Regions from separate parts of the Sphingomonas sp. SUN019 genome, predicted to be linked through region 1. Evidence: predicted binding sites of a transcription regulator. Region 1 holds the regulator's gene; each other region holds the start of a gene.

Region 1 (7,072 bases):
CGGTGGTGGCGGTCGGCTATACCTTGCTGACGGGCAGCCAGGTGCCGACGATCCGGTCGTGCGTCGCGGCCTTGCTGGTGCTTACCGCGATGGCGATCGGGCGCGAGGCGGTGACGCTGCGGCTCGTCGCGGCGGGGGCGGTGATTGTGCTGCTATTGTGGCCGGAATCGCTGGCAGGACCAAGTTTCCAGCTGTCGTTCGCCGCGGTGACCGCGATCGTAGCGCTGCACGAACATCCGCGCGTGCGAGAATGGTTCATGGCGCGGGATGACGGGTGGGTGCGCTGGGCGGTGCGTGGACTTGCGTCGTTGCTGATGACCGGATTGGCGGTCGAACTCGCGCTAATGCCGATCGCGGTGTTTCATTTCCACAAGGCGGGCATTTACGGCGCGGTCGCCAATATCGTCGCGATCCCGCTGACGACGTTCGTGGTGATGCCGCTGGAGGCGGGGGCGTTGCTGCTTGATACGGTCGGGCTGGGCGCGCCACTGTGGTGGCTGACCGGTCAAGCGCTGGCGCTGTTGCTGTGGATCGCCCACACCGTCGCCGCGGCGCCGGGGTCGGTCGCGGCGTTGCCTGCCATGCCCGGCGAAGCCTACGGATTGATGGTCGCTGGCGGGCTGTGGCTCGCATTGTGGCGGACGAAATGGCGGCGGCTCGGGCTGGGGCCGTTGGCGGCCGGGGCGGTGTGGGCAATGATGACGCCTGCGCCCGATCTGCTGGTGACCGGGGACGGGCGGCACGTCGCGTTGCGGACGGGCAGCGGTGCGGTGGCGATGCTGCGGGATCGGGCGGGGGACTATACGAAGGCGATGCTGGCCGAGAACGGCGGGGCCGATGGCGAGCCGTTGTTGCTGGCGGAACAACGCGAGGCGCGCTGCAGCCGTGACCTGTGCATCGCGACGCGCGAGGCGGGCGGGCGGCGGTGGCGGATCGTGGCGACGCGCAGCGCTTATCTGGTGCCGGTCGCCGAACTGGTCGCGGCGTGCCGCGCGGCGGATATCGTGATCAGCGAACGCCGCCTGCCGCGCACCTGCACGCCGCGCTGGCTGAAGCTCGACCGGCCGACGCTGGCGCAGACCGGCGGGATCGCGGTCACGCTGGCGAACGGCCGCATCACCACCGTCCACCGCGCAGGCGACCAGCATCCGTGGACGCTGGCCGCAATCAATCGTAGCGGCGCAGCAGCCCCGACAGCTTACCCTGCACGCGGACGTGCGAGGGGGGATAACGCTGCGGATCGTAGGCGCGGTTGGCGGGATCGAGCCGGATCATCGCGCCTTCGCGACGGAAATATTTGAGCGTCGCTTCGTGATCCTCGATCAGCGCCACGACGATCTCGCCGTCACGGGCGACGTCCTGCCGTCGGATCAGCGCGTAGTCGCCATCGAGGATGCCCGCCTCGACCATCGAATCGCCCGACACTTCCAGTGCGAAATGTTCGCCGGCGCCGAGCAGGGCGGCGGGAACGGGCAGCATGGTCGATCCCTCGAACGCCTCGATCGGGACGCCCGCGGCGATCCGGCCGTGCAGCGGAATTTCGATGATGTCGTTGGCGGGTTCGGGCGCGGCGCGGCGCGGCGGCGGGGCCGCCCGCTTCGGCTCGGCGCGCTCGGGCATCTTCAGCACTTCGAGCGCCCGCGCGCGGTTCGGCAGGCGGCGGAGGAAGCCACGTTCTTCCAGCGCGCTGATCAGACGGTGGACGCCGGACTTGGACTTCAGGTCCAGCGCGTCCTTCATTTCCTCGAACGAAGGTGACACGCCACTGTCGGCGAGCCGATCGTTGATGAAACAGATCAGCTCATGCTGCTTCTTGGTAAGCATCGCGGGTTCCTCCGGCGAACAGACGCGGAACCAATATGGAACACTTTGCTTGCCGTCAAGCGATCATGAGGATTTCCGCCGATTCGCCAGCCGCCGCTGGTGGCGCGTGCGGTTCGCGGATCACCAGGCAGTCGGAGCGCGCCAGCGTGAGCAGCATCGAGCTGTCCTGAATGCCCGAAACGCTGACCCGGCCATCGGTCAACGCGGCGCGCATATAATCGGTGCGCGGGCCGTTCGCGGGCAGGTCTTCGCCGAGGATCGCGCGGGTCGTGCGCGGCAGCGGGTTGTGTGCGCCCGCCAGCGCGGCGACGACGGGTTTGACGAACAGGATCGCGGTGACGAACGCCGACACCGGGTTACCGGGAAGCCCGAGCACCAGCATCTGACCGCGCCGTCCGGCCATCATCGGCTTGCCCGGGCGCAGCGCGATGCGCCAGAAATCGATCTGCGCGCCCGCCGCTTCCAGCGCGGGGCGGACCAGATCATGGTCGCCGACCGACGCGCCGCCTGTGGTGACGAGCAGGTCAGCCTGAACGTCGCGAAACGCCTCGGTCAGGGCGTCGAGCCGATCGGGCAGGATACCGAGGTCGACGATCTCGACCGGCGAATCTGCGAGCAACGATCGCAACAGCAGCCGGTTGGATTCGGGGAGCGCGGTGTCGGACGCGGGGGTGCCGGGTTCGACGAGTTCGTCTCCGGTTGCCGCGATCGCCACGCGGACGGGGCGGCGGACCGTGACGGCGCCGACGCCACCAGTCGCCGCCACCGCCAACCGGGCGGCGGTCAGTCGCGCACCCGCTTCGATCAGCACGTCGCCTGCGGAAAAGTCGAGTCCGCGCCGACGCGTGTTGCGGCCGAGCGCGAGCGGTCCTTCGCCGTCCAGCGTCAGACGATCGCCATCGCGCCCGGCTTCCTCTTGCACCATCACCGTATCCGCGCCCTTCGGCATCGCCGCGCCGGTGAAGATGCGTGCGGCCTCACCGGCTCCGATCGTGCCGTCGAACGGCCGCCCCGCCGCGCTTTCCCCGATGACTCGCCACGGTCCGGGCAGATCGGCGAAGCGGATGGCGTAACCGTCCATCGCCGACAGGTCCGCGGCGGGCTGCGTCCGCGCGGCGATCACCGGTTCGGCCGCCCATCGCCCGAGCGCCGCACCGATCGGGAGGGTTTCGGCCGCGACCGGCGCGACCGAGGCGAGCAGGCGCACCTGCGCCTCCGCGACGGGAAGCAGGCTCACGAGTGTCCGGCGCGACAAACCACGCGCGAATGTTGAGAATGTTGAGACGATAGCGCGTTTTTCACGATCGTCGGCAAGGATCGCGGCAGGCGGCGGCGGGCGGGAAGGGGGCGATCGCGCGGCATCGCCTTTAGCCTTGCCAGAACATTTCCAACATTCACAGGCGGTCGGCGTTTGTCACCATGCTCCGGGCGGCTAGTAAGGCTTGGGGAAAAGGGGACGACCATGCGGATTCCGATGTCGATCGCGCTGGCGGGCGCATTGTTGCTGGGCGGGGCTGCGCCGCCGAGCCAGCCCGAGCGGTTCGACATCGCTGTTCCGCCCGTCCTGCCGCTGCGCGAGCGTGCAAAGGTTCAGGACGCATGGTTGGCCGAGCGGCTCGACACCGTCGTACCGCGGCTGATGCGTGGGGCGGGCGTCGACATGTGGGTGCTGGTGGCGCGCGAATATGTCGAGGATCCGGTCGTGGCGACGATGCTGGACGCGGAGAGTTTTTCCGCGCGGCGTCGCACGATCCTGATGTTCTTCGATCCCGGCGGGGGCAGGCCGGTCGAGCGGATGACGGTCAGCCGCTACGGTCTTGGCACGCTGTTCAAAGCTGCGTGGAAGCCTGAGGCGGAACCCGATCAGTGGAAACGCTTCGCCGCGCTAGTGGCGGAGCGCAAGCCGAAGAAGATCGCGCTAAATATCTCCGCGCAGACCGCGCTGGCCGATGGGCTGACGCACGGCGAATATGAGGAACTGCGCGGGGCGCTGCCGCCCGAATACGCCGCGCGGATTGCACCGGCGGGAGCGCTGGCGATCGGCTGGCTCGAAACGCGCATTCCGGCGGAGATGGCGCGCTATCCGGCAATCGTGCGGAACGCGCACGCGATCATCGCCGAGGGGTTGTCGGACAAGGTCGTCGTGCCGGGGAAGACGACGGCGGACGACGTGGTGTGGTGGTTCCGCGAGCGGATCGCCGGGCTGAAGCTGGCGACGTGGTTCCAGCCGTCGCTGCATATCTTTAGGCAGGGATCGAAGGAGGAACTGACCGGCGATGCGGTGATCCTGCCCGGCGATATGCTGTGGACCGATTTCGGGATCACGTACTTGGGCCTCAACACCGATACGCAGCATCTGGCCTATGTCCTGAAGCCGGGCGAGCGCGATGCGCCCGCGGGGCTGCGCGCCGGGATGGCGGCGGCCAATGCGGTGCAGGACCACCTGACCGCTGCGTTCCGGACCGGGCGGACGGGCAATCAGATGCTGGCCGATGCGCGCAAGGCGGCGCGGGCGGGCGGGCTGGAGCCGACGATCTATTCGCATCCGATCGGCTATCACGGCCACGCCGCGGGCAGCGCGATCGGTTTCTGGGACAATCAGCAGGCATCGCCGGCGGGGGAGCATCCGTTACGCGCCGACACCGCCTGGTCGATCGAACTGTCGGCGGCGCGCGCTGTGCCGGAATGGGGCGGGCAGAAGGTGCAGTTCCGGCTGGAGGAGGATGCGTATTTCGATGGACGGTCGGTGCGGTATCTCGACGGGCGGCAGACGCGGTTTCATCTGATCGGGGATCGGTGACCATCAGGCAGCAGACCAGTCTCCGGATTTGCCGCCGCGCTTTTTCAGCAAGTGAACATCGTTTACTATCATAGTCTTGTCGATCGCCTTTGCCATGTCGTATACGGTCAGCAGCGCGACCGACACCGCGGTTAGCGCCTCCATTTCCACACCGGTCTGGCCCGTCGTGGCGACGGTCGCCGTGGCGATTACGCCCCCGTCATCAACGCTCAGGTCCACCGTCGCCCTGGTGATCGGCAGCGGGTGGCAGAGCGGAATGAGGTCGCTGGTGCGTTTTGCCGCCATGATCCCGGCGACGCGCGCAACCGCGAGCACATCGCCTTTGGAGACCGCGCCATCGGCGATCGCGCGGGCGGCTTCGGGCGACATGGTAATGCGGCCGGTGGCGATCGCCTCGCGCTTCGTCGCGGCCTTATCGCCGACGTCGACCATCCGGGCCGCGCCTGCTTCATCGATATGCGTCAGGCGGGTCATCCGACGAGCGCGCGGGTGGTGGATTCGACGTCGGGCTGGCGCATCAACGCTTCGCCGATCAGGAAGCAGTGGATATTGTGTTCGGCCATCGCGTCTAGGTCGGCGCGGGTGGTGAGGCCGCTTTCGGCGACGAAGGTGCAGTCCGCAGGCGCGTTGCCGATCAGTTCATAGGTGCGTGCAAAATCGACCGAGAAGTCCCTGAGATCGCGGTTGTTCACACCGATCAGGCGGGATTTGAGTTTCAGCGCGCGGTCGAGTTCTCGCGCGTCGTGGACCTCGACCAGCACGTCCATGCCGCGTTCGGTCGCGGCTGCCTCGATCTCGGCCAGCGTTACATCGTCGATGGCGGCCATGATGAGCAGGATCGCGTCCGCGCCGATCGCGCGCGACTCTGCGGCCTGCCACGGATCGACCATGAAGTCCTTCCGGAGCACCGGCAGGTCGCACGCGGCACGCGCGGCGATCAGATAGGTGTCGGACCCCTGGAAATACTTTTCGTCGGTCAGCACTGACAGGCACGCCGCACCGCCTGCCTGATAAGCGCGCGCGTGTGCGGGGGGATCGAAATCGGCGCGGATCAGGTCCTTCGACGGGCTGGCCTTCTTGATCTCGGCGACGAGCGCGTGGCCGTGTGCGGCCTTCGCGTCGAGCGCGGCGCGGAAGCCGCGCGGTGCGGTCTGTGAGGCCGCGCGGGCGTCGAGTTCGGCCACCGACGACGCCGACTTACGCGTGGCGACTTCCTCGCGCTTGGTCGCAAGAATCCGGTCGAGGATGTTCATTTGTAAGCGATCCAGCGATCGAGCAGGTTAGCCGCGGCGCGGCTGTCGATCGATTCTCTCGCTCGTTCCGCGCCGGACATCAGATCGCCGTCCAGTCCCGCAAGAACGAACGCCGCGGCGGCGTTGAGCAGCACTGCATCACGATAGGCCCCGCTCTCGCCATCGAGCAAACCGCGCAGTGCGGCGGCATTGTACGACGGGTCGCCGCCGTGGATCGCGGCGATCGGGTGGCGCGGCAGCCCGGCATCCTCGGGCGTCAGCGTCGCGGGCAGGTCGACCGTGCCGATCGACACCGCGACAGTCGGTCCTGCGCCGGAAACCTCGTCCAGCCCCTCCGCGCCCGACACGATCAGCGCCGCCTCCGCGCCGAGCATCGCCAGCGCCTCGGCGTAGACAGACACGTAGTCGGGCCGTGCGATGCCGATCAGTTGGCGCGTGACGTGCGCGGGATTGGCCAGCGGGCCCATCAGGTTGAAGATCGTGCGCTTGCCGATCCGCCGCCGGATCGGGGTGATGCGCTTCATCGCGGGGTGATGGTTGGCGGCGAAGAGGAAGCAGATGCCGAGGTCGGCCAGCGTTTGCTCGGCCAGCGCCCCCGCCCGGTCCATGTCGAGGCCCAATGCTTCCAGCGTGTCCGCCGCGCCGGCCTTCGACGATGCGGCGCGATTGCCGTGCTTGGCGACGGGCACGCCCGCGCCCGCGACGACCAGGCTGACCGCGGTCGAGACGTTGAGCGTGTGGTGCCCGTCGCCGCCGGTGCCACACACGTCGATGGCACCCGCGGGGGCGGCGATCGGGATCAGGCGTTCGCGCAGGCCCCGCGCGGCCTCGGCGATCTCGATCGACGTTTCGCCGCGATCGCTGAGCGCGATCAGGAACGTCGCGATCGCCTCCTCCGACGCGCGGCCGTCGAGGATGTCGGCGAACGCGGAGCGGGCCGCTTCTTGGCTGAGCGGCGTCGCCGGATCGGGGAGCGAAACGAACGACGTCACGCGCGCAGCCGTTCTGGCATCCGGTGCGCGATGCCCGCGATGGCCATGAAATTGGCGAGCAGCGCGTGGCCGTGTTCGGTCGCGATGCTCTCGGGATGGAATTGCACGCCGTGGATCGGCAGCGTGGCATGGCGCAGTCCCATCACCGATCCGTCGCTGGCGGTCGCATTGGCGATCAGCGCGTCGGGCGTCTCCTCGACGAT
Region 2 (7,072 bases), 2.0 Mb from region 1:
GACCCGAAACCGCAACCTCCACCTCAATCCGCGAACAACAGCACCGGCGTTTCCAGATACTTGCGCAGCGCCTGGACGTAGCTTGCCGCGTCCCAACCATCGACCACGCGGTGGTCGCAGCTGATCGACAGGTTCATCAGCTTTGCACGCACGATGTCGTCACCCTGAAACACCGGACGCTCGACAATCTTGTTCGGCCCGATGATCGCGACCTCTGGCCGGTTGATGACCGGCGTCGTCGCCACGCCACCCAGCGGCCCCAGCGACGTGACGGTGATCGTCCCCCCGCCCATCTCGGTCGGCGCCAGCTTGTTCGCCCGCGCCGCCTCGGCCAGCCGGGTAATCTCGGTCGCGAGCTGCCAGACGTTCCTATCCTGCGCATCGCGAATCACCGGCACGGTCAGCCCCGCATCGGTCTGCGTCGCCATGCCGAGATGGACGCGGCCCGACCGCGTCACCACGCCCGCCTCGTCGTCATACCGCGCATTGAGCATCGGGAATTCGGGCAACGTGCGGCAGATCGCGACGATCAGCAGCGGCAGCATCGTCAGCTTCGGCCGCCCCCCGCGATTCGCGTTCAGGTCGGCGCGCATCGCCTCCAGCGCGGTCACGTCGATTTCGTCGACATAGGTGAAATGCGGGATATTGCGCTTCGACGCCGCCATGTTCTCCGCAATGCGCCGCCGCATCCCGATGACCTTGACCTGCTCGTCGTCGCGCGCGCGGCTGGCGTGGGGCGCGTGGTAGCCCTGCCCCGAACCATAACGCAGGAATGCGTCAAGATCGGCGTGCCGGATGCGGTCGGAGTCGGACTTTACTTGCGACAAGTCGACGCCAAGGTCCGCCGCGCGAGCGCGCACGGCGGGCGAGGCGAGTGCCTTAAAATCCTCCCCGGCACGGGGAGGGGGACCGGCCGCAGGACGGTGGAGGGGCAGCCCAACGGGGCCATCGCCTGTGGCTGCCCCTCCACCACCGACTTCGTCGGCGGTCCCCCTCCCCGTTCCGGGGAGGACTTGAGCATCCTCAACCCCCGGATTCTCCGCCTCATATTGCTCCGCCGTCTCGGCCTGCGCAGCGCTTGCGGGTGCAGCCTTCACCCCGCCCGAAACCGCCCCCAGCGCAGGCGCCTCCTCTGCCGACACGTCCGCCGCATCGGTTTCGATCACCACCAGCGCCGCGCCGATCGACACCTGATCGCCGACCTCGCCCGCCAGCTCGACGACCGTCCCCGACACCGGTGATTCCATTTCGACCGTCGCCTTGTCGGTCATCATGTCGGCGATCTGCTGATCTTCCTCGACCCGGTCGCCGACCGCCACGTGCCACGCGACGATCTCGGCCTCGGAAATGCCCTCGCCGATATCCGGCAGCTTGAAAGTGAAACGCGCCATCGACAATCAGTCCTTCAGAATCTTTTTCAGCGCCTCGCCGATCCGCACCGGCCCCGGAAAATACGCCCATTCCAGGCTGTGCGGATACGGCGTGTCGAAGCCCGTCACGCGCTCGATCGGCGCCTCCAGGTGATAGAAGCACCGCTCTTGCACGATCGCCGACAGCTCCGATCCGAAGCCCGACGTCCGCGTCGCCTCGTGCACGATCATGCAGCGCCCGGTCTTCTTCACCGACGCCTCGATCGTCTCGATGTCGAGCGGCACCAACGTGCGCAGGTCGATGACCTCGGCATCCACGCCCGCCTCGGCGATCACCGCCAGGCAGACATGCACCATCGTCCCGTACGCCAGGATCGTTAGCGCTTCGCCCGCGCGAACCACCTTCGCCTTGCCCAGTTCGATCTTGTAGTAACCGGTCGGCACCTCACCGGCCGGGTGCTGCGACCAGTTCTGCGTCGGCTTGTCCCAATACCCATCGAACGGCCCGTTGTAGATGCGCTTGGGTTCGAAGAAGATCGTCGGATCGTTATCCTCGATCGCCGCGATCAGCAGCCCCTTCGCGTCATACGGCGTCGCGGGAATGACGGTCTTCACGCCCGAGATATGCGTGAAGATGCCCTCGGGCGACTGGCTGTGCGTCTGCCCGCCGAAGATGCCGCCCCCGAACGGCGAACGCACCGTGATCGGCGACGTGAACTCCCCCGCGGACCGATACCGCAACCGCGCCGCCTCCGACACAAGCTGGTCGAGCGCCGGGTAGATGTAGTCGGCAAACTGGATTTCGGGCACCGGCCTGAGGCCATACGCCCCCATCCCGACCGCGACGCCGATGATGCCGCATTCGGTGATCGGCGTGTCGAACACGCGCCGCTTGCCGTATTTCGCCTGCAGCCCGGCGGTCGCGCGGAACACGCCGCCGAAATAGCCGACGTCCTCGCCCATCACGATCACGTCCGGATCGCGCGCCATGACGACGTCCATCGCGGAATTGATCGCCTGGATCATGTTCATGCGGGTGGTTTCGCCCGCCTCGCCCGCTTCGGCCATCACGCTCACTTCCGGTCCCACGGCCGACCGCTCGCGGTCTCTTCGGCCAGCATTTGCGCCTGCTGCTCGCGAAGATGCCACGGCATCTCCTCGAACACGCCGTCGAACAGCGTATCCAGCGGCTGGTGCAGCCCGTGCCCCAGGATGCCGTTCTTCTCGGCCTCCTTCTGCGCCGCCTTCACCGCCTCGGCGAGCTCCTTGTCCTGCGCGACGTGCCGCTCCTCGTCCCATTCGCGGAGAGCAATCAAATGATCCTTCAACCGCCGGATCGGATCGCCCAGCGGCCACGCATTCGGCTCCCCCGCCGAGCGATACTGCCCCGGATCGTCCGAGGTCGAATGCCCCTCCGCGCGGTACGTGAAATGCTCAATCAACGTCGGCCCGGCATTGGTCCGCGCGCGCTCGGCCGCCCACAAGGTCGCGGCATAGACCGCCAGCGCATCGTTCCCGTCGACCCTGAGGCCGGCGATGCCATAGCCCACCGCCCGCGCCGCAAAGGTCGTCGCCTCCGCCCCCGCAAAGCCCGAAAAGCTGCTGATCGCCCACTGGTTGTTGACCACGTTCATGATCACCGGCGCACGATAGACAGATGCAAACGTGCAAGCGGAATGGAAATCCCCCTCCGCGGTGGAACCCTCCCCGCACCACACCGCCGAAATCCGCGTATCGCCTTTCGCCGCGCTGGCCATCGCCCAGCCCACCGCCTGCGGATATTGCGTCGCCAGATTGCCCGAGATCGAGAAGAACCCGGCCTCCTTCACCGAATACATGATCGGCAATTGCTTGCCCTGCAGCCGGTCGCCCTTGTTCGAATAGATCTGGTTCATCATGTCGACCATCGACCAGTCGCGCGCGATCAGCAGGCCCTGCTGCCGATAGGACGGGAAGCACATGTCGTCGCGGTCCAGCGCATAGGCCGCCGCCACCGCCACCGCCTCCTCGCCGGTGCATTTCATGTAGAAGCTGGTCTTGCCCTGCCGCTGCGCGCGGAACATTCGTTCGTCGAACGCGCGCACCAGCGCCATGTGCCGCAACATCGCACGCAGCCGATCGGGGCTGAGCTTGGGATCCCACGGCCCCACCGCCCGCCCGTCGTCATCCAGCACGCGGACGAGCGTATAGGCCAGATCGGTGAACCCGCTCGCCGCATCCGCAGTATCGGGCCGCCGCGCGGACCCGGCAGGCGGCACGTCGACCGCCGCGAAATCGACCGCATCGCCGGGGCGGAACTTCGGCTCCGGCACGTGCAGCGACAGCGGTTGCAGATTGGTGCGGGTGTCCGCGGCCATGCTCTCTCCAGATGGACTCGAAGGGGTCCGGTAAACGCGAGGGAGCCTGTTAGAAAGTTTCAAGTGATATGACTAGGGCCGGGTTCAGCGCGGCAAGCGCCGCGCAGAACCCGGCCCGGCCGGCGCGGCCAAAGCCGCGACCGACGACACGGGATTTACTCCCGTGTCCGGCCCGACGTGATGAACTCCCCACCACACACCCGGCATTAACCCCACCCTGCTACCGTAAGCCCACAAAGCTTTCGAAAGTCACTGACCATGACGCCCAGACAAGCCACCGATCGCCGTATCGCCGACAACCGCGCACAATATCGCGGCCCCGACCGCCGCAGCGGAACTGACCGCCGCCTCGCCGCGGAGTCGATCAAGGCCCCCGAACAGCGCGAAGGACCTGGCCTCATCACCTGGCTCCTGATCGCCGCCATCGGTTTCCTGCTGGTCGACGCCCTGATCTGGAACAGCCACTACCGCCACATTGGAATGGCCGCGATCACCGCCGAAGCCGCATCGATCCGCGCCTGGAGCGACGACGCCTGGCGCTCGGCAGGAGCGTAGCGCGGGGATGCCGGTTATTGGTGGGAGGCGGACATTCCGGCGATCACCAGAAAGCAGCACGCAGCCCGATCCAAAGCGGCAGTGCGAAGAGAATGACGGCGGCGCAAGCGATGACGGGCGCAATTCTCGCTACCACAACGGGCTCGCGACCTAAGATGCGACTGGTTAGATACCCCGCGATAAGGCAGTATAGAATTGCTCCACGAAACACGCCCCGCACACCAACTTCGCAACCGGTTTGCGCAAACGACAAAACACTACAAGCAGTGCCGTGTAGCTCAATTTGTGGCGGAACCACGAAGAAAGCGAGAAGTGCAAGCGCAGCGATGACGCCATGTATGCGACCGGGTGTGATCAGGCTCATGGCGGGAACATTGTCCAGCCAACGAATGTCCGCAAGTAGGCGTTATCAGACGCGCGCTTTCCTACAGACCGGCACCCATGTTATCTCCCCCGAGACGCCTAGACATCACGCTCTTTCACATCGCCGGTCAGCATCATCCGGAAGGCGCGTTTCGTGTGAACTTGTGTGAACTTTGGCCGCATCCGGCTGCGCGGCGCGACCGGCCCGACAACCCGCCATCGTCTCAACATTCTCAACATTGGGATAGCGATTGACTCCCGCCACGATAGGAACAAAGTAGGAACAATCGTCCCCCAGCCCGAGTCGTGCCCACCCGTGTCAGTGTCCCACCCCGGCGTCATACAGGAACTTCGCGAGACGCTGCGCGCCATCGAGGGCGACGGACACAAGCGTCGCGAGACGCTGCCGTTCGGGGTTTCCGCGCTCGACCAGCGGCTCGCCAGCGGCGGCCTCAGGCTCGATGCGCTGCACGAGATCGCCGCCGCCACCCCCGATCCCGGCGACGATGCGTCGGCTACGTTGTTCATGGCCGGGATCGCGGCGCGCGCCTGGGGACCAGTATTGTGGGTCGTGCGCCGCCGCGACCTGTTCGCGCCCGGCCTCTATCAATCGGGCCTGTCGCCCGAACGCGTGATCTATGCCGAGGCGGCCGACGATGCCGAGCTGCTGGCGTTGATGGAAGAAGGCCTGCGCCACCGTGGCCTCGGCGCGGTAATCGGCGAGGCGAAGCGCGCCGCGACCGCCTCCACCCGCCGCCTGCAGCTCGCCGCGGAGGGCGGCCGCACGATCGCTTTGCTGATGAAACGCCATGCGCGTGAAGGCGCCGACCCGTTCGGCGTGCCGTCGGCCGCGATCACCCGCTGGCGCGTCGCGTCGGCCCCGTCGTCGCCGCTCCCCGTCGAGGGCATCGGCCGCGCGCGCTGGGCCTTGAACCTCGTCCGCCAGCGCGGCGGCGATCCCTTCGAACTCACGCTGGAGGCTGCCGATGAAACGGGTCGCCTCGCTCTACCTGCCGCACTGGTCGATCGATCGCGTGCTGCGGGCCGGGCGACGCCACGCGCCGCCGCCTGACCGGCCGCCCGTGGACCTCGCCGCGCTCGAAGCCAGCGCGGCCGCCGAACGCGCAGCGCAGTGCGATGCCCCGCGCAACACCGGCTGGCGTCCCGGCGCCAAATGGGCGCGGGCGGAGGTGGCGCGCCAGATCGAATCGCTCCCCGCACACCAACGCCCCCCGATGCGCGAACTCGGGCGGCGCAGCGAGGCCGCCGGCATACCGTTCAAGCGCCTGCCCGGCGACGACGGCAACAAGGCGAGCGGCTGGGTCTCGCCCGCTACACATGCCGCCCCGGCAACGCCCAGATCACCGGTGGCCGCCAACCCCGCCGCGCTCGTTACCGCGCAAAAGATCGGCAGCCGCATTGAGATCGCCGCCGCCAGCCCCGCCGCGCGTGCGCTGGGCCTGATCCCCGGCATGGCGCTGACCCAGGCGCGCGCGTCGGTCCCGGGCCTGATCGTGCACGATGCCGACCCTGAGGGCGACCGCGCCGACCTTGAACGCCTGGCCACCACGCTGGCCCGCCGCTGGTGCCCGGTGGTCGCGATCTCCGACGACGACGGCCTGTTACTCGACCTGACCGGGGTCGCGCACCTCCACGGCGGCGAGGAAAAGATGGCGCGCCGGATCGTGCGGTTATTGGCGCGGGCAGGCGTCCGCGCCCGGATCGCGGTGGCCGACACCACCGGCGCGGCCTGGGCGTTCGCGCGTTTCCCTGCCCAACGTCATTCCCGCGCAAGCGGGAACCCACGGCCCGCGGCCGCCGACAATACCACCGACGTGCTTCCTAACAGCCACTCCGCCATGGGTTCCCGCTTGCGCAGGAATGACGGCGTTTGTTTGATTGGCGCGCGAGAACACCTCCCCCACCTCGCTCCGCTCCCCGTCGCCGCGCTCCGCCTTGACCCCACCGCTACCAACCTGCTCGCCCGGCTCGGCGTCGACACGATCGGCGAGCTGCTGGCCATTCCCCGCGCCCCGCTCGTCCAGCGCTTCGGCCGCGCGATCGTACAGCGGCTCGATCAGGCGACCGGCGCCGCGGCCGAACCGCTCGATCCCGTCGTCCCGCCGACCGCGATCCACGTCGAGCGCCGCTTCGCCGAACCGATTGCCACGGCGGACGCGATCGGCCACTGGCTGGCCGGTCTTGTCACCGACCTGACGCTCGCCCTCGCGAAAACCGGTCAAGGCGCCCGCACGATCCTGTTCGTCGCCGAACGCGTCGATTCGACCACGCAGACGCTCCGCATCGGCCTCGCCCGCCCGACTCGCGACGCGCCCCACATCCTGCGCCTGATCGCGCGCCGCATCGAAGAGGTCGACCCCGGCTACGGCATCGACGCGCTGGCGCTCCACGTCCGCCGCGCCGACC
Region 3 (7,072 bases), 670 kb from region 1:
GCGCCCAGTCCTTGGCGAAGCTGCGGCCCATCTGCATCACCCCGGCCTTGGTCGCGGCATAGGCGCCGGTGTGCGGTGAGACGTGATGCGCGGTGATCGAGGAGATCAGCACGATCCGCCCCCGCCCCGTTTCGGTTGATCCCGCGGCGATCATCCGTTTCGCCCCTTCGCGCGCGGTCAGGAACACGCCGCGCAGGTTCACCGCGACCGTCTGGTCGAACGCCTCCATTTTCATGCCGAGCGAACTCGCGCCGTGCGCGATCCCGGCATTGGCGACCACGGTATCGACCGTCCCGAACGCGGCCTCCGCCGCATCATACGCCGCGATCGTCGACGCCTCGTCCGCCACGTCCATCGCCACCGCCAGCGCTTCGCCGCCCGCCGCCTCGATCGCGGCGCGCAGTTCCTCCAGCAAGGCGGTTCGCCGCGCCGCGATCACCACCTTCGCCCCGCTCGCCGCCAGTTGCAGCGCGAACCGCCGCCCGATCCCCGACGACGCGCCCGTCACCAACGCAACACGCCCGCTCAGATCGAACGAAAATCCCGCCACGCACCTCTCCTCGGCATCACCATAACATTATTTATGGTGGGCAAGGCAAGCCCGCTCTACCCCAGCACCGCGTGGAGCAGGTGGATCGCATCCGCCTCGCGATTGACCCCCAGCTTCGCGAACAGCGTGCGCAGGTGCGTGCGCAGCGTTTCGCGCGTGATGCCGCGCGCGGCGCAGATTTGCGCGCGCGGCTGCCCCATCAGCAGCGCCAGCGCGATCGCCGCCTCCGCCGCAGTCAGACGGTACGTGTCGCGCAGCACGCTCGCATCGATCGGGCCGGGATAAAGCGAGCGTTTCACCACCAGGATTGCAGCGGGCGCGAACCCCATGCTCCAGTCGCGCGCGGGCAGGCAGTGGAGCTTCAGCGTCATCACCCCGCCGGTCCCGCCCTCGACCTCGTCCGGCACGACGACATGCCCAGCCAGCGCGCGGCCCGATGCGACCGCATTCATCGCCGCCGACAGCCGCCGCTGATCCTCCGCGATGGGCAAGGCGACGCGCCCGTCCGCCAGTCTCACCACCCCGGCGCGCAGCAACCCTTCTGCGCTGACTGTCCGCGCGCGCACCCTCAGGTCGGCGTCGAGCACGAAACACGCAGTTCCCATCGCGTCGAAACTGCCCGCGATCAGATGGTGCCCCTGCCGCTCCAACGCCACCTGCAGCGCCGCTGCGGCGACCGCATAATCGCGCAGTTCGGCGAAATCGGCGCGCACCGCCGCCGTGGTCGGCCCGGACCGCGCCGACCGCAACAGCGCGAAGCCCAGCAGATTGTGCTCGTCGCGCCGCAAATTTGTCTGGCAGCCGTGCGGGATATCCACATCACGCGTCAGATCGAGATAGGCGTCATTGACCAGCCCGCTCCGCGCCGCGGCGTAATGCGCCTCGTGCAGCACCGCGTGCGGGCCGGCCGCCACGCTGGCGGCGACGCGGTAGTTGATCAATGGCGATCCGTGATCGATCGCGTCGAACCGGCGCAGCGCGCCCGCATCGATCCCGCTGACGAAGTTGAACGCGACATCGTAATCCGGCCCGAACCCGATGATCTGCGCATGATCGGACCGGCACGCCGCCGCCACGTCGGACAGCACGCCCAGCCACCGATCGGGCTCGATCGCAGCCGCCAGCAACTTGTCCGCCAGGCCATGATGCCGCCTCACCGGAATCCCCCTTCCCGGTTGCCAACCCCACCGAACGTGCTGCGCGCGCCCGATAATTCCTTATTATTACATCGTTTCCTAACGTGATACGATCGATTTTACGTAATCATTATCCATAATGGGTAAGATCAGACCGGATCGGATCGAATCAACCGGGTCGTCTATTGGCGAACAGCCGCGTCAGCAGCGCGCCCGCCGCATCGCCGATCGCATCGGCGACCGCCTGCGGATCGATCGCTTGCGTCCCGCCGACGCCAGGCTGTGGCGGGACCGGGGGCACGGGCGGAACGGGCGGCGCCGGAGGAACGGGAGGTGTCGGCGGAACGGGAGGGGCCGGCGGAACAGCGCGCTCTTCGCCCGCGTGCGGCGACTGCCGCCGTTGCCGCCCCGCACTCGCCGCCGCCGCGGTCGCCGCCAGCGCCAGCCCGGACGCGATCATCTCGCGCCCCTGCGGCGAATTCGCCTTCGCGATCAACGCCTCGCCCATGCGGCGCAACTCGTCCGGCACCTCGAACCCCGGCGCGCCGCGTCCCGCCGACCCGCCTGCCGAAGCCTCCGCCGCCATCCGCGCGGCATAGGCCGCAGCAGCAGCCTCCGCCGCCTTGCGCGCCGCCTTCTTCGCGTCCTTCTTCTTGCCCATCGTCAGCCTCTATCGTGTGTATCGCAGATATAATACACCGCCCGGCGTTTCGCTAGGCCCGGTCGTTCGAAAAGCGTTGCCGCGATCATCGCAGCCAAAGCGCCAACCGCATCGATACGGCCGCAACATCGCGCAATTCGCATTCCCACACCGTCATGGCGGACCAGCCAAGGCGGTCCAGCGCGGCCGCTACATCCAGGTCGCGCGCGCGGTTGCGAGCGATCTTCGTGCGCCAATATTCAGGGTTGGTCTTCGGCGCACGACTTCCCCGCGCGCAATTATGGCCGTGCCAGAAGCATCCATGTACGAAGAGCGCCTTGCGCCGACCGATAAAGGCGATGTCCGGCGTGCCCGGCAGATCGGCCCGGTGCAGGCGATAACGATAGCCGAGGTCGGTCAGGATACGGCGAACCGCCCGTTCCGGCGACGTATCGCGCGACCTGACCCGCGCCATCGTCTCCGATCGGGTCAGGGGCTTTTCGGCTTCAGGTCGTTTCGCCGTGATCGCCTTCATCGTCCGGTTCGTCCGTCTCGCGTTCTTCGACCGCCGCTTCGCCCCCAAGCGCGGCGAAGCGCTTGTTGGCGAGCCACGCCAGTCTATCCGCCTGCGTCGCCAGCGCGCGACGCAGGCCGGCCTGAACGTCGCGACCGGCGATGATCTGCGAGAGCCGTGCGATCGTCTGCGCGCGTCGCGCGATCCGCAAATCCGGATGTTGCCGGATGCGCCGGACGTCCTCGCTTACGATATCGCCCCTGATGCTGGGCGGCGTCTCGCAGACCGGGACGTCTGGCGGATCCTTCTCATTGAGAATTTTGCCGAACTTGCTTTCGGCGACGAGCTTCAGGAAGATGGTGCGCTCCAACGCGTCGAGATGCTTCGCCGCTTCGACCGCGCCAGCAGTCTTGCCGCCCACCTCTTGATATTGCGGCAGCGGCCATACAGCGATCGATCGAACCTCGAACGGATCTAGCACCGCCATCGCCACCGCATCGGTGCGCTGGTTGGTCAGGTGCCGGGCGATCCGTTGTCCCAGGCTTTCGCGCGTTTGGCCCACGTAGATCGGTTCGCCGTCATAATCGAAGAATGCGTAGACGCCCCACTTCACCGCACCGACCGTTATCGACGCTCCCTTTCGAGTCTGCGGTGCGTCAGTGTGAAAGCTCGACAGCGATTGGGAAACGAACTGTTGCAGCCCGCGCCTCAGTTCAACCGTTTCGCTCGGCGGACTCTTGGTGGCGAGGTCGGCAACGGGGCCTTCATCGTTACGCCGCGACAATACGAACCTCACGCTGGTGCAACACCGGCTCCAATATCGTCTCCGCGATATGCCGCACCACGGGCACCGCCACGCCGTCCCCGGTCAGGTGATAGGCATCGTTGTATCGCAGCGGCAGCCGATATTCCTCGGGCAGCCCCATCAATCGCGCGGTCTCGCGCGCCGAGATCAGCCGGGTCCGGACCCGCCCATCCTCGACCGCGACAATCGTCTGCCGGCTCGATCCGCCGCCGGGCGTCCGCAGGCATCCTGCGAGGTCGAAACGCACTTCTGCGCGCTGCATCTTGCGACCCTGCTCGATCCGCGTGCGTTTGTAGACCGCGCCGACGCTTTTGCCGCCGTTCGCCGCGACCAGATCGATCTTGGCGCGATTGACCGGGGTCATCATCGCCAGAATCTTTGCGGTTTCCGCGTCGCTGCGCCACGCCACGTCGTGCGGTTCGTCTTCGATCAGATCGATCAGCCGCGCATTTCGCTTTGGCGGTTGGGGCGGCGCAAACCATAGCCACATCGACCGCAATTGTTCGGGCAAGGCGGCCTGCGCCGCGCGGAGGCGCGCGGGATGCCAGCGATCGAGCGCCCACGGACTCTGGATATGGCCCGGCACCGGCAGCGAATCGTCGATCGCGACGACGAACAGGCGCGGGCGCGATTGCGGCAGGAACAGTTGCGCATCGACCACCATCGCGCCGATCCAATATCCCGCCTTCGCGACCGTCGCGCACAGCGCCGCAAAGTCCGCGCCGTCGTTCGACGTCAGCAGCCCACACACGTTCTCCAGCACGATCGTCCGCGGTTTGCGACCCTCAGCGCGCAAACCCTCGATCAACCGCCAGAACGGCCAGAACGCACCCGACCGACCACCGCTCAGCCCAGCGCCCGCACCCGCCAACGACAAGTCCTGGCACGGAAACGAAGCCCAGACGAGATCGGCCCGCTCCGGCAATTGCGCCGTCGTCACCGCGCCGACGTCGCCGACGTGCAACGCCGCATCGCCCCAGTTTTCTGCGTAAGCCGCGCCCTTCTTCGGATCGAAATCGTTTGCGAACAAGCAGTCCCAGCCCGCGCCTAACCCGGCGCGCGCCATCCCGCCGCCGGCGAAAAACTCGTAAAAGACAGGTCGTTCGTCCATCATCGTCACCATGCCGATCCCCGCTCGCCACGCAACCCCGCTTGCCCGGTCGCGCGCCTGACCCCATCTGTCGGCATCGTGCCGTGCTCCCGCTTGCGGATCAAGAACAAATATGGAACACTCCTTCCCATGCTGACCCACATCTCCGTCCGCGGCGCGCGCGAGCATAATCTGAAGGACGTGAGCGTAGACATTCCGCGCGATACGCTGACCGTCATCACGGGGCTGTCGGGCAGCGGCAAATCGTCGCTCGCGTTCGACACCATCTATGCCGAGGGGCAACGCCGCTACGTCGAATCGCTCAGCGCCTATGCGCGGCAGTTTCTGGAGCTGATGCAGAAGCCCGACGTCGATCATATCGAGGGGCTCAGCCCCGCGATCTCGATCGAGCAAAAGACCACCAGCCGCAATCCGCGATCGACCGTCGCGACCGTCACCGAAATCTACGATTACATGCGGCTGCTGTGGGCGCGTGTCGGCATCCCCTATTCCCCCGCGACCGGCGAGCCGATCGCCGCGCAGACCGTCAGCCAGATGGTCGACCGCGTAATGGCGCTGCCCGAGGGCACGCGGTTGTTCCTGCTCGCGCCCGTCGTGCGTGGGCGGAAGGGCGAATATCGCAAGGAAATGGCCGAGTGGCAGAAGGCCGGCTTCACCCGCGTCCGCATCGACGGCGAAATCCACGAAATCGACGAAGCCCCCGCGCTCGACAAGAAATACAAGCATGACATCGAGGTCGTGGTCGACCGGCTCGTCGTGCGCGGCGACATCGGTACGCGGCTGGCGGAATCATTCGAGACTGCGCTGAAACTCGCCGAGGGGCTGGCGTATGTCGACCCCGCCGATCCGGTCGAACCGCATACGCCGAAATCGATGATCCTCGGCGATCACGCGCCGCCCGGCCGGATCGTGTTCAGCGAAAAATTCGCCTGCCCGGTCAGCGGCTTCACGATCAGCGAGATCGAGCCGCGGCTGTTCAGCTTCAACGCCCCGCAGGGCGCGTGCCCGGCGTGCGACGGCCTCGGCGAAAAACTGATCTTCGACGAAGACCTGGTCGTCCCCAACCACGCGCTCAGCATCAAGAAAGGCGCGGTCGCGCCGTGGGCGAAATCGAACCCGCCCAGCCCCTATTATATGCAGGTGCTCGGCAGCCTGGCGCGCGAATTCGATTTCAGCCTGGAAACGCCGTGGGAGGATCTGCCCGAGGAGGTCCAGCGCGTCATCCTGCACGGGACGAAGGGCAAGCCCGTCACGCTGACCTTCATCGACGGGCGCAAGAAATACGACGTGAAGAAGCCGTTCGAGGGCGTCGTCGGCAACCTCAACCGCCGCCTGCTCCAGACCGAGAGCGCGTGGATGCGCGAGGAACTGGCAAAATACCAAAGCTCGCAGCATTGCGAGACCTGCCACGGCGCGCGCCTGAAGCCCGAGGCGCTGGCGGTGAAGATCGCGATGCAGAACATCAGTTACGCCACCCATCTGTCGGTGGTCGACGCGCTGGCGTTCTTCACCGACCTCCCCAGCCACCTCGGCGATCAGCAGAAGGCGATAGCCGAACGCATCCTGAAAGAAATCGTCGAGCGCCTCGGCTTCCTCAACAACGTCGGGCTCGACTACCTCAACCTCGATCGCACCAGCGGCACGCTCAGCGGCGGCGAGAGCCAACGCATCCGCCTCGCGTCGCAGATCGGCAGCGGCCTGTCGGGCGTGCTCTACGTCCTCGACGAACCCAGCATCGGCCTCCACCAGCGCGACAACGATATGCTGCTGAAGACGCTCCGCCGCCTGCGCGACCTCGGCAACACCGTGCTGGTCGTCGAACATGACGAGGACGCGATCCGCACCGCCGATTACGTCATCGACATGGGGCCGGGCGCAGGCCTCCACGGCGGGAGCATCGTGGCGCAGGGCACGCTGAAACAGCTCCTGAAATCGAAGGGCAGCGTCACCGCGGACTATCTCAACGGCACGCGCTCGGTCCCGCTCCCCGACGAACGCCGGACCGGCAACGGGCGGAAGGTGACCGTCCACAACGCCACCGCCAACAACCTGACCGGCGTCACCGCCAGCATCCCGCTCGGCACCTTCACCTGCATCACCGGCGTGTCGGGATCGGGCAAGTCCAGCTTCACGATCGACACGCTCTACGCCGCCGCCGCACGCGCGCTGAACGGCGCGCGCATCCTGGCGGGCAAGCACGACAAGATCACCGGCCTCCAGCATCTCGACAAGGTCATCGACATCGACCAGTCGCCGATCGGCCGCACCCCGCGGTCGAACCCCGCGACCTACACCGGCGCCTTCACCCAGATCCGC

The links. Region 1 encodes LexA, which represses DNA repair genes until DNA is damaged. Its sites were predicted from a motif close to GTTCCNCNCTTGTTCT; they were not measured.
Region 2: the regulator LexA is predicted to act here: its motif matches at 4,915-4,930, upstream of M0208_RS07715 (ImuA family protein).
Region 3: the regulator LexA is predicted to act here: its motif matches at 4,860-4,875, upstream of uvrA (excinuclease ABC subunit UvrA).

Annotation. Positions count from the first base shown of each region.
Region 1 covers NZ_CP096971.1:3,571,224-3,578,295, forward strand. Annotated here, with positions in the region: partial or broken gene M0208_RS17230 (ComEC/Rec2 family competence protein) at 1-1,157, shown strand, start outside; gene lexA (transcriptional repressor LexA) at 1,168-1,824, opposite strand; gene M0208_RS17240 (molybdopterin molybdotransferase MoeA) at 1,880-3,061, opposite strand; gene M0208_RS17245 (aminopeptidase P family protein) at 3,287-4,624, shown strand; gene moaC (cyclic pyranopterin monophosphate synthase MoaC) at 4,628-5,098, opposite strand; gene trpC (indole-3-glycerol phosphate synthase TrpC) at 5,095-5,877, opposite strand; gene trpD (anthranilate phosphoribosyltransferase) at 5,874-6,869, opposite strand; gene M0208_RS17265 (aminodeoxychorismate/anthranilate synthase component II) at 6,866-7,072, opposite strand, start outside.
Region 2 covers NZ_CP096971.1:1,573,050-1,580,121, forward strand. Annotated here, with positions in the region: gene M0208_RS07690 (dihydrolipoamide acetyltransferase family protein) at 24-1,391, opposite strand; gene M0208_RS07695 (alpha-ketoacid dehydrogenase subunit beta) at 1,398-2,402, opposite strand; gene M0208_RS07700 (3-methyl-2-oxobutanoate dehydrogenase (2-methylpropanoyl-transferring) subunit alpha) at 2,444-3,727, opposite strand; gene M0208_RS07705 (hypothetical protein) at 3,986-4,282, shown strand; gene M0208_RS07710 (hypothetical protein) at 4,326-4,646, opposite strand; gene M0208_RS07715 (ImuA family protein) at 4,962-5,717, shown strand; gene M0208_RS07720 (DNA polymerase Y family protein) at 5,632-7,072, shown strand, end outside.
Region 3 covers NZ_CP096971.1:2,900,991-2,908,062, reverse strand. Annotated here, with positions in the region: gene M0208_RS13995 (SDR family NAD(P)-dependent oxidoreductase) at 1-550, opposite strand, end outside; gene M0208_RS13990 (helix-turn-helix transcriptional regulator) at 607-1,707, opposite strand; gene M0208_RS13985 (hypothetical protein) at 1,856-2,347, opposite strand; gene M0208_RS13980 (very short patch repair endonuclease) at 2,433-2,861, opposite strand; gene M0208_RS13975 (GIY-YIG nuclease family protein) at 2,833-3,453, opposite strand; gene M0208_RS13970 (DNA cytosine methyltransferase) at 3,611-4,768, opposite strand; gene uvrA (excinuclease ABC subunit UvrA) at 4,886-7,072, shown strand, end outside.